Regions from separate parts of the Mangrovibacter phragmitis genome, predicted to be linked through region 4. Evidence: predicted binding sites of a transcription regulator. Region 4 holds the regulator's gene; each other region holds the start of a gene.
The links. Region 4 encodes PurR, which represses purine synthesis genes. Its sites were predicted from a motif close to CANGCAAACGTTTGCNTG; they were not measured.

Region 1 (3,570 bases), 740 kb from region 4:
CCTATTCTCTGTTAAGCCTGAGCTACATATTAGTGTGGGCTGCGGCAATTTGGTTGCCCGGCTGGCACGATACCTTCTCCTGGCTCAATTTGCTGGGTGTGTTATCCATTATGGCAGGTGTTACGCTGGTTATCTGGCCGGGGGAAACTGTGGTGCGCCGCCAGCAGTAATTCACACCGAATAATCGAAGAAACCCATGTATTTTCAGGGTATAGTGAATTACCTGGTAACTTATTATTTCCGGTAACCTGCCATGTCAGCCCCTGTTTCAGAAGCCCCGCTCAGTGGTGCGCGCCTGAATTTGCGCATCGGCTCCATCGTTATGTTCAACTTTGCCAGCTACCTTACAATTGGCCTGCCCCTGGCCGTGTTACCGGGCTATGTCCATGACGTTATGGGGTTCAGTGCTTTCTGGGCTGGCCTGGTTATCAGCCTGCAATATTTTGCGACCTTACTTAGCCGCCCGCACTCTGGCCGTTCGGCTGACCGCTTCGGCCCCAAACGCGTGGTTATTCTTGGGTTATGCGGTTGCCTGCTTAGTGGCGCATGTTACCTGCTGGCCGCTAATTTTGAACACCTGCCTGCCGTGAGCCTTGCCGCATTGTGCCTGGGTCGGGTTATTCTCGGCCTTGGGCAAAGTTTTGCCGGTACAGGGTCAACTTTGTGGGGCGTGGGGGTGGTTGGTTCGGCGCAAATAGGCAAAGTGATTTCGTGGAATGGTATTGCCACTTATGGCGCCATGGCGCTGGGGGCCCCGCTCGGTGTATGGATTTACCACCTGGGTGGGTTGTTTCTGCTGGCACTGGTGATTATGGGCGTGGCATTGCTGGCAATCTTGCTGGCGCTTCCCCGTCCTCATGTGAAGGCTAGTAAGGGAAAACCCCTGCCGTTTCGCGCCGTGCTGGGCAAAGTATGGGTGTATGGTTTGGTTCTGGCACTGGGGTCGGCCGGTTTTGGGGTTATCGCCACTTTCATTACGCTGTTTTTTCAGGCGAAAGGGTGGTCTGATGCCGCCTTTGCTCTAACGTTGTTCAGCAGTGCATTTGTTGGGGCACGGTTGTTATTTCCCAATGCCATTAACCGCCGGGGTGGTGTGTTTGTCGCAATGTGCTGTCTGAGCATAGAGATTGTGGGTTTGGTGCTGGTAGGGTTCTCAATGTCCCCCTGGGTGGCGAACATGGGAGCTTTACTGGCGGGCGCCGGGTTCTCGCTGGTCTTTCCTTCATTGGGTGTGGTGGCGGTCAAAGCCGTGCCGCAACCAAATCAGGGGAGTGCGTTGGCGACCTATACCGTATTTATGGATATGTCTTTGGGGATTACCGGGCCACTTGCCGGATTAGTGATGGCATGGGCGGGTGTTCCGGCTATCTACTTTGGTGCGGCCGGGCTTTCGGGAATCGGGTTGTTGCTAACCTGGCGAATGAAAAACCGGCCCGCATTACAGGCCGGCTAATCGTAATGCGTTATTTCACTTCAACACTGCCGATAATATTATTCGCAACAACCTGCGATTGCTGCTGATTGTTTGCAGGCAGGGTTACTTGCATGGTGACCAGTTTATTGTCCACATTCCCCAGCAGAACAGAAGACCAGGCTGTGTGGCCTTTTGCTGAGATAATGCTGTCGAGTTGCTGGAAAGTATGACCATGTAATTCTACAGACTTGTTGGCGATAACCTGTAGTTGCGGGTCGCGGTCACGTTGTTCATTTTCCAGGCGCTTGCCCAGTACATCCAGTGCATCCACACTCTTATCGCCCACAATCACAATGACTGCGGATTGCCCGGTTGGATCAGAGTACACATGCAAATTATTGGCCTGAGTGCCCAGTTTCCCGCTCTGGTCGCTCATATCCGCCGGTAAGGTGAAATTCAGCTTGCCTTCGAGTAACGAGACCGTGTTGCTCTGTGCTTTTTGACTCTGGGCAGCATTATTTGCTGTTGGCGTATTGCTGTCTTTATTGTCACAAGCTGCCAGCCCACAGACCAGCAGGCCAATACCGACATATTTTACCAGGTTGCGCATTGACATCTTCCTTTGAGTTAAACAGCCATGATGGCTATCCGCCCAGTTTACCACAAGAAAAAAGCGCGTCCCTTAATGGACTTGCAACACTGTTAAATCAGATTTGTCTGCCAGCTTTTTCAACACCACATTGAGCAGTACACCATAGGCGGGCAGGAAGAAGACCATACTGATAAGAACCTTGAAGCTGTAGTCTACCAGTGCAATTTCGACCCAGTGTTGTGCCATAAATGGATCCGGGCTGTGCCAAAACGCAATAAAGAAAAATGCCAGGGTATCGCTGATATTGCCTAAAAAGGTGGATGCCGTGGGTGCCAGCCACCAGTAATGGCTCTGGCGCAGGCGGTTAAAGACATGAACATCCAGAATTTGCCCCAGAGCGTAGGCCATAAAACTCGCGGCAGCAATACGGGCAACGAACAGATTGAAATGCCCCAGCGCACTAAACCCTTGCCAGGCACCATCGGCAAACAGCGAGGAGATAACATAGGAAATCAGTAATGAAGGAACCATTACAGCAAAAATAATCCGCCGGGCCAGTGGCGCGCCAAAAATACGCACGGTCAGGTCAGTTGCCAGAAAAATAAACGGGAACGTGAAGGCACCCCAGGTGGTGTGAAAACCAAACACGGAAACCGGGAGCTGTACCAGGTAGTTGCTGGAGGTAATCACCAGCAAGTGGAACAACGAAAGCCAAAAAAGCGCATGCATGCGCTGGATTGCGGTAAAACGAATCATCAATGTCACCTTTTTGTTTGCTGGGGTGAGGGAACCCAGTCACTGGTTTGCCTGGCACGATATGCGCCATAGCGAGGAAAACCGCCGAATGATACGCAGTTGAGCAAGTTTTGCAATGGTTAATTTTAACGCAATCGTTCACGCTGCTTGCGCTGTTGCGTGCTCTGCGTAAACTAGAGCGCCTGAGACTTACAGGCAGAGACTCGCACGGTTTTGCTGTAAGGTGCATCGTAATAAATGGTAAATCAGAATTCTGATTTACCACTCTGTTCTTTTAAAAAACCATGATAGCTGGCTGGTATACGCTGGCTTATCAACTGCCTGGTTTTATGACTTTTTAGAGAAAACTATGTCAAATCTGTTTTCCAGCCCTGACCATACGCTTGATGCGCAAGGGCTGCGTTGCCCGGAACCGGTAATGATGGTGCGCAAAACGGTACGTGGTATGCAAACCGGTGAAACATTGCTGATCCTGGCCGACGACCCGGCAACCACTCGCGATATCCCCGGTTTTTGTCGGTTTATGGAGCACGAGCTGGTAGCCCAGAGCACAGAAACCCTGCCCTACCGCTACCTGCTGCGTAAACAACACTGATTCTGTTACCGGGCGCGCTGGCGTAACAGCCGCAAGGCATTTAATGTCACCAGCGCCGTAGCGCCGGAATCCGCCAGCACAGCCATCCACAACCCGGTAATACCCAATAAACTGGTGACCAGAAAGATACCCTTCAGGCCAAGGGCGAGGGTGATGTTCTGGCGGATATTGTTGTGCGCAGCGCGTGCCAGACGAATCATGTCGGGTAAAGCA
Region 2 (3,570 bases), 1.6 Mb from region 4:
TTGACGGTAAGGTTTATTCAGAATACGGGCAATTTCCAGTGCGATATCGCAGGAAGTTTCCGGAATTGGAATCACTACATCGATATCCAGATCTTCCCATTCACGGGCAATTTTCTCACCCAATTTCGTCCCCATACCCACGCGAGCGCTGTAAACGGAAATCTTATCGATGAAAGAGTCCGGACGGGCGAAATAAACATACTCAAACAGGCAAGGGTTGCTGGTAGGGTTATCAGCACACTGGCGGGTAAATAGCTGGCCTTTCTCAGTGATGTACACCGCTTCACCCGGCGCGACGTCACGGATGAAATCAAAACCCAGTGTATCCAGCGCGACGCTTTCCGAAGCAACCATGTACTCGATACGCCCGTCACTGACTTCGCGCTTACCCAGCACCAACGGACGGATACCGTGGGGGTCGCGGAAAGCCACCATACCATGCCCAATTATCATTGCCACACAAGCATACGCACCACGGATCTGGCGGTTAGTCGCGGCAATCGCAGAGAAGATATTATCGGCTTCAAGAGGGTAATGGCGGTAGTTATCCAGTTCGCTGGCAAAAATGTTCAGCAGAATTTCAGAATCTGAGGTGGTGTTGATGTGGCGACGTTTTTCTTCAAACAGCTTTTTACGTAACTCATGAGCATTCGTGAGGTTACCGTTATGCGCCAGGGTAATACCATAAGGAGAGTTCACATAGAACGGCTGTGCTTCAGATGCGCTTGAACTGCCTGCAGTCGGGTAACGAACATGACCGAGCCCCATATTGCCCTGCAAACGTTGCATATGCCGGGCCTCAAATACATCACTCACCAGGCCATTTGCTTTACGCAGGCGAAAACAGTTGTTTTCATCAATGGTGATGATGCCAGCGGCATCCTGCCCACGGTGTTGTAACACCGTTAACGCGTCATAAATCGACTGGTTTACCGGCATAACACCGGCGATACCGACAATACCGCACATGTTGTCTTTTCCTCATCATGAACACACTGCCGCCAGCCCACCTGAACATGACAGGCAAGGACACCGGGTGTGTTCTTTGCCACACCCCCCGATACAATTACCGGGGTAAGAAACTCGACGAGCTTTGCAGGTAGTCAAAAAACCACCTGATGATGAAACTGAACTGCGGAATCAATTGCGATTTTTGCCAGTCTTCACTTTTCGCCATACCGGTAAAGGTATCGAGGAAAAACAGGATAGCGGCAACAATGAGTACACCACGCAAAGCACCAAAACAGATACCCAACACCCGGTCTGTACCGGACAGGCCCGTTTTCTGAACCAGCGTAGCAATGACATAGTTGACAATAGCACCGACTATCAGTGTCGCGACAAACAAAATGCCAATCGCAATTCCATTTCGCACCAGCTCTTCTTCAAAGCCAGTGAACCAGACTGCCAGATACGTATAGTAATGGCTGGCAACAAAGAAAGCGCAGCCCCATGTCACCAACGATAACGCTTCACGTACAAAGCCACGGATCAGGCTGACCAGACAGGAAAAACCTATCACCGCAATAATGGCGTAATCTATCCAGACCATTTCAAGTCCCACGATTAACCGCCCTGACATCCAATTCGGGGCGCATTCTAACAGAAAAAGAAAACGTTTGCGTAGGGATTTCCTTCCCATGCACAAATAAAAATGGCGTTGAAAAAACACTCAACGCCACAACCCTGAGCCCGTGTGACGGGCACTTATCCAGGCAGCAAGCATAACGCTTGCCCCTGATATTCTTTACCGGTCAACGTGTTAATGAACGCTGTAATTCATCACCACACCGTTAAGCCCGGATAAACTGTGCAAATCGCCCAGTGAGGCTTTAAGTTTGTCTTTTGAAACTTCCGGGCCGACCAGAATCCGGGTGATTTTCCCCTGAACCGGGGTGGTTGGCGAGGTATACACCCGGTAACCTGAAGCTCGTAATTTACTGACTATTTCATTCACTTTATCAGCATTTTTCAACGCACCTAACTGCACCACATACGCCTTCCCCTGAGGTAGGGGTGGCGAATTCTCTTTCACCGGTGTTTTTGGTTGTGTGGCCGGTTGGGAAACAGGTTGCTGCGCCGTGGTTTTATCCGCACCGGGTTGGTGAGTGACCACCCGTGTATTGCGCCCGGATGCAGAGGAATCCCTTTCAACAGGAATGGCATCCAGCCCGGCACCAGTATTGGCTGGTAAATTTGCTGTATCTATTGACGAGTTAGACGCATTGCTCGCTCTTACCTCTTCAGCCGCACCCTCAGGTGGTTGAGCCGGAATAGGCTGGCTGGCTGGCGGCAGTAAGTCGTTTTCGTCTTTGTCGCCTGCTTTAGGTACCAGCGGAATTGCTGCAAACTCATCCTGATAGTGTTTTTTTTGACCGTCGAGTAACCCTGGCAGGACAATAACTGCCAGCGCAACCAGCACAACTGTTCCCACTAACCGGTTTTGAAACTTACTTGCCACCCGTCATCCCCGCGTCCATTTCTTCCATTACATGTGCCACAGTATGGAATGAGCCACATACCAGCACGGTATCTTCTGGGGCCGCATCCGCCATTGCCGCCCGCCAGGCGTGCGCAACATCAGGCCAGGTACTGGCTCCGGGGAGATGCGCCACCAGCGTTTCTGCCGAAGCACCACGCGGGCCTTCCAGAGGAGCACAATACCAGCTATCAACCTGTGGTGACAAACATGCCAGCGTCCCCGCGATATCTTTATCGTGCAACATCCCCACCACAGCAAGAACTCGCCCGCTTTTCGGCAGCGACGCTAACCGGCTGGCGAGATACCCTGCCGCGTGTGGATTATGTGCCACATCCAGAATCACCTGCGGCGAGTGAGCCACAACCTGGAAACGTCCTGGTAATGTGGCATTAGACAACCCGTCGCGAATATGCTGTTCAGTGACACTGAGCCCACTGGCGCGCAGTGCGGCCAACGCAGTGGCAGCATTAGGCTGCGGTACCTGGGGAAGCGGAAGGTTAACCAGTTCACCAAACTTATCACTGAAACACCAGTGCTGCCCGTTAACAGAATAGCGCCACTCCTGCCCTACCCGGCTCAATAGCGCGCCTTTATCCTGCACCACTTGCGCGATGGTCGTCGGCATATCAGGCTCGCCGACAATAGCGGGTTTACCGCTACGCAAAATACCGGCCTTTTCCCGGCCAATACTCTCACGATCAGGGCCAAGCCAGTCGGTATGATCCAGCGCAATACTGGTAATGACGCCAACATCGCAATCAACAATATTGGTCGCATCAAGGCGCCCACCCAGACCAACTTCCAGAATAGCGACATCGACGGCAGCCTGTTTAAACAGGTACAACGCCGATAGCGTACCAAATTCAAAATAAGTGAGAGATGTTTCCCCACGCGCTGAGTCTATCGCGGCAAATGAAGCAGTATGTTGCGCGGCATCCAGTTCCTGCCCCTGAATACGCACCCGTTCGGTATAGCGAATCAAATGTGGGGAACTGTAGACGCCAACCCGATACCCGGCGGCAATCAGCGTGGTTTCCAGCATGCGGCAAGTTGTGCCTTTGCCATTCGTTCCGGCAACGGTGAAAACA
Region 3 (3,570 bases), 1.6 Mb from region 4:
ATGGCGATGTCGAAAATAGGGCGTTCGGTTGTTCGTAACGCCTCCGCTGCCATTGCCAGCCTGCGTTGGCGGATATAATCGCCCAGCGTTTGGTGCATTACTCCCCGAAACATCCGCTGTAAGTACCATTTCGAATAGCCTGATTTCTGCGCCACAACATCAATGTTTAAAGGCTGATCAATATGTTCATCAATCCACTCAACCAGCGTCTGGATAATATCCTGATGTGACATAAGACTCCCTCGCGTTGCTCTCAATTAGAAAGTTTCATCTGGGGCGAGTATAATTCCTCAAGTTAACTTGAGGTAAAGCGAATTATGCAAAATAAATCTCCCCGTATAAAAGCGCTCCTCACGCCTGGTGAGGTTGCCCGACGTAGTGGCGTGGCGGTTTCTGCGCTGCATTTTTATGAAACTAAAGGCCTAATCAAAAGTACGCGAAATAGTGGTAATCAGCGGCGTTATACGCGTGATGTGCTGCGTTATGTGGCAATTATCAAGATTGCGCAACGTATAGGTATTCCCCTGGCAACCATTGGTGATGCTTTTAGTGTCTTACCGGAAGGGCACCGCCTGACTCCCGCGGAGTGGAAACAGCTTTCCTCGGGCTGGCGGGAAGAACTGGATCATCGTATCAAAACGCTGGAAGCACTGAGGGATGAACTGGATGGTTGTATTGGCTGTGGCTGCTTGTCGCGCAGTGACTGTCCATTGCGCAACCCGGGCGATAAACTGGGCGAGCAAGGTAGCGGTGCTCGTCTGCTGGAAGATAAGTAAGCGGCAATAACGACGAAAGCGCCATTACTGGCGCTTTCGTTTTGCCGGTTGTCTTTCGCTCTATCCCGCATTGGGCAGGAGGGTTTCCCCCGACATCGGAGCCCCTTACAGCCTGTGCTTTCAGGTACCGGTATACCCCGACATCAGTAATTATAGTTCATTGTATGAAAAACACACAATTTTTTGTTGTGTATTTATTCTCTAAATATTTTCATAAGTTTGCCGACACTTCTTTATAGTTTTCAGTTTGATATTGTCAGTGTATGGTTTGTTTTGCGCATTGCCTCCCGGCAAATTTGCTTATTTTGAATATAGTTAAAGCAGTGTGTTCTTTTTAGGGGACAAGTATGAAACTGCATCATCTCACTAACTCACGTTCTCACCGGGTCCTCTGGATGCTGGAGGAGTTAGGCTTACCCTATGAGTTGGTGCGTTATAAACGGGAAAGTACATTGTTAGCGCCGGATGCACTGAAACGGGTCCATCCTCTGGGAAGCTCACCTGTCCTGGAAGATAATGGCCTTGTGCTCGCAGAGTCGGGGGCCATTCTGGAATATCTCCAGGAGACCTATGACATTGAAAGTCGATTTAAACCAGCCTCAACCCAGTCTCGTGCCGATTACCGATTTTGGTTGCATTATGCTGAAAGCTCGCTGATGCCACTGATGGTAATGAAAACGGTATTTGGTAACCTGGATAAGCCCCCGGTACCAGAAACCTTCCGCACGATTGGCGCGATGTTCGGTGAGGCAGTACAAAAAACCTGGCTTAATCGTCGAATTGATATTCATGTTAATTTCATTGAAAAACACCTGGGGCTTCATGAATGGTTTGCTGGCGACGCTATCAGTTGTGCGGACTTTCAAATGAGCTTCCCGGTGATTGCCATGCTTGCCCGGAGCCTTCCCGAAGAGTTGCCTCACACTCGCCGTTGGCTTACCGCGGTGGAATCACGCGTAGCCTGGCAGAAAGCTATCGAGGTTGGCGGGCCTCTGGCCCTAAGCACCTGATGACAAGTGTGGTGCCTTTTACCACTCTGGCAGGTTGAATGCTGCAATATTGTTGCAGCATTGCGCATATACGATAACGATTGCGCATGAGCTGGTTAATCTCTGGTCAACAGAACGTTTTTTTTCGCTAAAAGCTGCACAGTAAAGTTGAAAAGGGCTGTGAGAAGGCTTGATAATCGCAGGCCTTAAAAAACAGTCAGTGTTTTCGCTTGCGAAGTTAAACGTTTGCATTTGTGGTGCCTCGCTTTACCTCACGTCAGTTGCGGGAAGTTTATGTTTACCGGGTTGCCTCTTCGCAGTAAAACCAGCCAAGAAATCTCAGAGGATTTTCAGTATGTCTACACCTTCTCCGCGTGCCGGGGGCTCTCTCGACGCCTGGTTCAAAATTTCAGCTCGTGGCAGCACCGTGCGCCAGGAGGTCATCGCTGGCCTGACAACCTTCCTCGCCATGGTTTACTCCGTTATTGTCGTACCAGGCATGCTCGGTAAAGCAGGTTTTCCACCCACAGCCGTATTTGTGGCAACATGCCTGGTCGCGGGTTTTGGTTCCCTGCTTATGGGGCTGTGGGCCAACCTGCCACTGGCTATTGGTTGCGCTATCTCATTAACTGCTTTTACGGCATTCAGTCTGGTGCTGGGTCAACACATCAGTATCCCGGTTGCATTGGGAGCGGTATTTCTGATGGGGGTTTTGTTCAGCGTTATTTCCGCTACGGGCATTCGTAGCTGGATCCTGCGTAACCTGCCAGCGGGCGTTGCGCAAGGCACCGGAATTGGGATTGGTCTGTTCCTGTTATTGATTGCCGCCAATGGGGTGGGGCTGGTGATTAAAAACCCACTGGATGGTCTGCCGGTTGCTCTGGGGGATTTTGCCAGTTTCCCTGTGATTATGTCACTGATTGGTCTGGCAGTGATAATTGGCCTGGAAAAACTGAAAGTGCCGGGCGGGATTCTGATAACTATCATTGGGGTTTCTGTTGTTGGGCTGATTTTCGACCCTTCAGTTCATTTTCACGGTTTCTTCCAAATGCCTTCTCTGAAGGATGAGCATGGGCATTCACTGATTGGCAGTCTGGATATCATGGGGGCGCTGAACCCGGTTGTCTTACCCAGTGTGCTGGCTTTGGTTATGACCGCTGTATTCGACGCCACCGGTACTATTCGCGCTGTGGCAGGGCAGGCAAATCTGCTGGACAAAGACGGGCAGATTATTGATGGCGGTAAAGCACTGACCAGTGATTCTGTGAGTAGTGTGTTCTCCGGGCTGGTGGGGGCCGCGCCTGCGGCTGTCTATATTGAGTCTGCTGCGGGTACAGCGGCTGGCGGGAAAACCGGCCTGACAGCTGTGGTGATTGGGTTGTTATTCCTGTTGATTATGTTCCTGTCTCCACTGTCTTACCTGGTGCCTGCTTATGCTACTGCACCGGCACTGATGTATGTGGGGCTGCTGATGCTGAGTAATGTGTCTCGCCTTGATTTTGATGATTTTGTAGATGCAATGGCAGGACTTATCACAGCGGTGTTTATTGTCCTGACTTGTAACATTGTGACCGGAATTATGCTGGGTTTTGCTGCGCTGGTCATTGGCCGTATTGTGTCTGGTGAGTGGCGTAAGCTGAATGTGGGTACGCTGGTGATTGCCGTTGCTTTGGTGGTGTTTTATGCCGGGGGATGGGCGATTTAAGGGGCTCGCCCCCTTTGCAATCCCCGTTTTCGCGGGCAACCGGTGCAGTATAGTATGCTCACCGGGGGTTGTTATTTTCGTTCACTTGCAGTGTGGCTGT
Region 4 (3,570 bases):
ACTTTCATCACTACCTCAATTTTTAGCCAGCGCAAAGCAACGCAGGCACAGACAAAAAAGATGAAAACATGATGTCAGTCACACTTCGTTTTGAAAAGTGGCAATAGTGATAATAGAGTTTTGCTAAACGGTAAAGAATCAGTGCTGCAGGTAGTATCGGGGCAGAAAGGGAGAAAAACGCAACAGCCAGGCGATAGTGTATTAGTTGTCAGTAAGGCACAAAACTAACAACGCCACCGCCTGGGCAACGATAACTGTGTAAAAACAGTACAGGCCTTAATGCAGGATGGCAATCAGCGCCGTTGCAACAATCAGACCTAAGGTAATAACAGTCGTAGTCAGTGAATATCTCAATTCAGTTGGCATGATTAATTCCTTATTCCCTGTAAAAAGTGGGTGTAGATCATTTTTACACAGTTTGGCCGTAAAATCCTTAAAGATTTAGTTTGATATGTGCTTTAGCACTTCCACTTTTACTCAATATAAGACAAAATCGCACGCTGACTTATTACGTACCGGCCACTATCCCCTCCTTTTCGTTTTATGTCGCAATCCCGGCATGCTGGCAACCCAATTCGTTGCTTACAGGGATAAGCCCAGGCAAACGTTTAACCAATTATATTTCAGGAGTTTAGGGTATGGTCTGGAGTGACATCAAATGGCAACTATAAAAGACGTCGCGAAACGCGCAAACGTTTCCACTACAACCGTATCACACGTTATTAACAAAACGCGTTTTGTTGCGGAAGACACCCGTAATGCGGTGTGGGCAGCAATTAAAGAACTGCACTATTCACCCAGCGCGGTAGCACGCAGCCTGAAAGTGAACCACACAAAATCTATTGGTCTGCTTTCCACGAGCAGTGAGGCCCCCTATTTTGCTGAAATTATTGAAGCGGTTGAGAACAGCTGTTTTGCCAAAGGCTACACACTGATTCTCGGCAATGCGCACAATAATTTTGAAAAGCAGCGAGCCTACCTGTCAATGATGGCGCAAAAGCGCGTTGATGGCCTGCTGGTTATGTGTTCAGAATATCCCCAGGAACTGCTGTCTATGCTGGAAGAGTACCGCCATATTCCGATGGTGGTTATGGACTGGGGTGAAGCACGGGCAGATTTTACCGACTCTGTCATTGATAACGCCTTCGAAGGCGGTTACATGGCTGGCCGGTATTTAATTGAGCGTGGACACCGGGAAATTGGCGTGATATCAGGTCAACTGGAACGCAACACCGGCTCAGGACGGCTTTCCGGCTTCATGAAAGCAATGAGCGAAGCCGGTATCAATGTCCCTGAGTCATGGGTTGTTCACGGCGATTTCGAACCCGAGTCTGGCTACAACGCTATGCAGCAAATCCTTACCTGTCCGCAACGCCCAACAGCTGTGTTTTGTGGCGGAGATATAATGGCGATGGGGGCTATCTGTGCTGCCGATGAAATGGGGCTGCGTGTGCCGCAGGATATCTCGATTATTGGTTACGATAACGTGCGCAACGCGCGTTACTTTACCCCGGCACTGACCACGGTTCACCAGCCCAAAGATTCTCTCGGCGAGACGGCTTTTAATATGCTGCTCGACAGAATTATCAATAAGCGCGAAGAGTCCCAGACTATTGAGGTTCATCCCCGCCTTATTGAACGTCGTTCTGTTGCTGATGGCCCGTTCATGGATTATCGCCGTTAATCATCCTGCGGGAGTTGACCCGGCTCCCGCAACCACTCACTGTTCAGAGTGCCGCTATCTCCCAGATAATCCAGCACCCACTGTAAAGCTGGCGAGGCATCACTTTGCCGCCATGTCAGGCAACAGGCAGAATCGGGGTAAGGATTTTCAAGCCGCAGACTCACCCATTCACCGCGTTCAATAAATGGCTGTGCCATGTGCGCCGGCACCATGCCGATACCGATGCCCTCACTCAGGCAGGCAAAACCACACTGCCAGTCGGGTACCACTATCCGACGCTGATTACTGAGTTGCCAGGTTATCCTTTTAGGCAGTTCACGCGAGGTATCTTCCAGAACCAGAGATGGCCACTGGCGAAGTACGTCATCGCCAATAAAACCTGTCATCTGCGCAAGCGGGTGCGATGCAGCGACCACACAACGCCATGCCATGCTCCCCATATCACGAAAGCCGTACCGCCCACCGACAGGCACAGCCTGTGTCGCGCCAATCGCCAGTTCGACCCGCCCATCTGCCAGCGCATCCCACACACCATTGAACACTTCCGGCCGTACATGCAACTCCACATCCTGGAATTGATGATAAAAATCCTGCACCAACTGACGGGTTCTTGCCGGACGGACAATGGTGTCGACCGCAATAGCCAGTGAACCACGCCAGCCATTCGCTATCTGCTGGCACTGCAGGCGTGTTTCATGCATTTTTTTGATAACACTGCGACCTTCCTGTAAAAAACACCGGCCAGCGGCAGTCAGTTCTACATCTTTATGGCGGCGTTCAAACAGTTCGACCGACAGCCAGGATTCCAGTTGTCGCACTGTATAACTGATTGCCGAAGGTACACGGTGTAACTCCTGGGCAGCGCCGCTAAAACTGCCATTGCGAGCGACGGCATCCACCACTTCAAGTGCATATTCTGACCACATAACCTGCCTGCAAAAATTTTGAAAGGAATAAGCAAATTTTAGCGTTTCACAAAGATGGATGCACTTTTTACACTCACGCCACGAATTTTGTTATATCAGGATTGACCATGAGTACCTCCCGTCTCTTTATTACCTGGCTTGCAGGGCTAAGCATGCTGGGCTTTCTGGCAACCGATATGTACCTGCCAGCGTTTAGTGCCATTCAGGTCTCACTGGGGGCTCCCCCGTCTGCCATCAGTGCCAGTTTGAGTGTGTTTCTCGCCGGTTTCGCTCTGGCCCAGTTAATTTGGGGCCCACTCTCAGACCATTTTGGTCGCCGCCCTGTTTTGTTGACCGGGCTGGTGATTTTTGCACTGAGTTGTGCCGGGATTTTTTTCGTCACTTCACCAACAGCATTTCTGGTTTTGCGGTTTATGCAGGCCGTTGGGGTATGTTGCGCAACAGTAAGCTGGCAGGCACTGGTTACTGACCGTTTCTCCGGGCAACAGGCTAATCGCGTCTTTGCCACCATTATGCCTTTGGTTGCGCTTTCCCCGGCACTGGCTCCTCTTGCCGGTAGCTGGATACTGCGCCATTTTACCTGGCAGGCAATATTCGCCTGTCTGTTATTCATTACACTTTTGCTGATTTTACCCCTCAGGCATTACACCAGTGCACAACGCCCACAACGTACAGCGCATTCTCAACCCACCCTTTACTCCTCTTTGTTGCGTCATCAAGGGTACTGCGGCAATGTCATCATATATGCGGCCTGCTCAGCCAGTTTTTTTGCCTGGCTCACAGGTTCCCCCTTTATTCTTCACCAAATGGGGTTCGGGCCTGAGGCAATAGGACTGAGCTATGTACCACAAACACTGGCTTTTTTGCTGGGCGGTTTTGGTTGCCGTAGTGCACTGAAAAAGTGGCAAGGGCGGCAAATGTTACCCTGGATGCTGGGGATATTTACCGTGAGTGTTGCCA

Region 1: MPHASIOC01_RS01760 (7-cyano-7-deazaguanine/7-aminomethyl-7-deazaguanine transporter) is a predicted target of PurR. The motif match lies at 2,799-2,816, and genes of this name have one in related genera.
Region 2: cvpA (colicin V production protein) is a predicted target of PurR. The motif match lies at 1,609-1,626, and genes of this name have one in related genera.
Region 3: MPHASIOC01_RS25500 (NCS2 family permease) is a predicted target of PurR. The motif match lies at 2,001-2,018, and genes of this name have one in related genera.

What each region holds. Positions count from the first base shown of each region.
Region 1 covers NZ_CP134782.1:389,470-393,039, forward strand. Annotated here, with positions in the region: gene arnF (4-amino-4-deoxy-L-arabinose-phosphoundecaprenol flippase subunit ArnF) at 1-170, shown strand, start outside; gene MPHASIOC01_RS01750 (MFS transporter) at 254-1,453, shown strand; gene MPHASIOC01_RS01755 (DcrB family lipoprotein) at 1,464-2,024, opposite strand; gene MPHASIOC01_RS01760 (7-cyano-7-deazaguanine/7-aminomethyl-7-deazaguanine transporter) at 2,097-2,762, opposite strand; gene tusA (sulfurtransferase TusA) at 3,112-3,357, shown strand; gene MPHASIOC01_RS01770 (zinc/cadmium/mercury/lead-transporting ATPase) at 3,363-3,570, opposite strand, start outside.
Region 2 covers NZ_CP134782.1:2,736,894-2,740,463, forward strand. Annotated here, with positions in the region: gene purF (amidophosphoribosyltransferase) at 1-969, opposite strand, end outside; gene cvpA (colicin V production protein) at 1,067-1,552, opposite strand; gene dedD (cell division protein DedD) at 1,763-2,461, opposite strand; gene folC (bifunctional tetrahydrofolate synthase/dihydrofolate synthase) at 2,451-3,570, opposite strand, start outside.
Region 3 covers NZ_CP134782.1:5,314,865-5,318,434, reverse strand. Annotated here, with positions in the region: gene soxS (superoxide response transcriptional regulator SoxS) at 1-233, opposite strand, end outside; gene soxR (redox-sensitive transcriptional activator SoxR) at 318-776, shown strand; gene MPHASIOC01_RS25505 (glutathione S-transferase family protein) at 1,124-1,786, shown strand; gene MPHASIOC01_RS25500 (NCS2 family permease) at 2,121-3,470, shown strand.
Region 4 covers NZ_CP134782.1:1,125,627-1,129,196, reverse strand. Annotated here, with positions in the region: gene MPHASIOC01_RS05420 (MFS transporter) at 1-8, opposite strand, end outside; gene MPHASIOC01_RS05415 (YnhF family membrane protein) at 277-366, opposite strand; gene purR (HTH-type transcriptional repressor PurR) at 659-1,684, shown strand; gene punR (DNA-binding transcriptional activator PunR) at 1,681-2,610, opposite strand; gene punC (purine nucleoside transporter PunC) at 2,718-3,570, shown strand, end outside.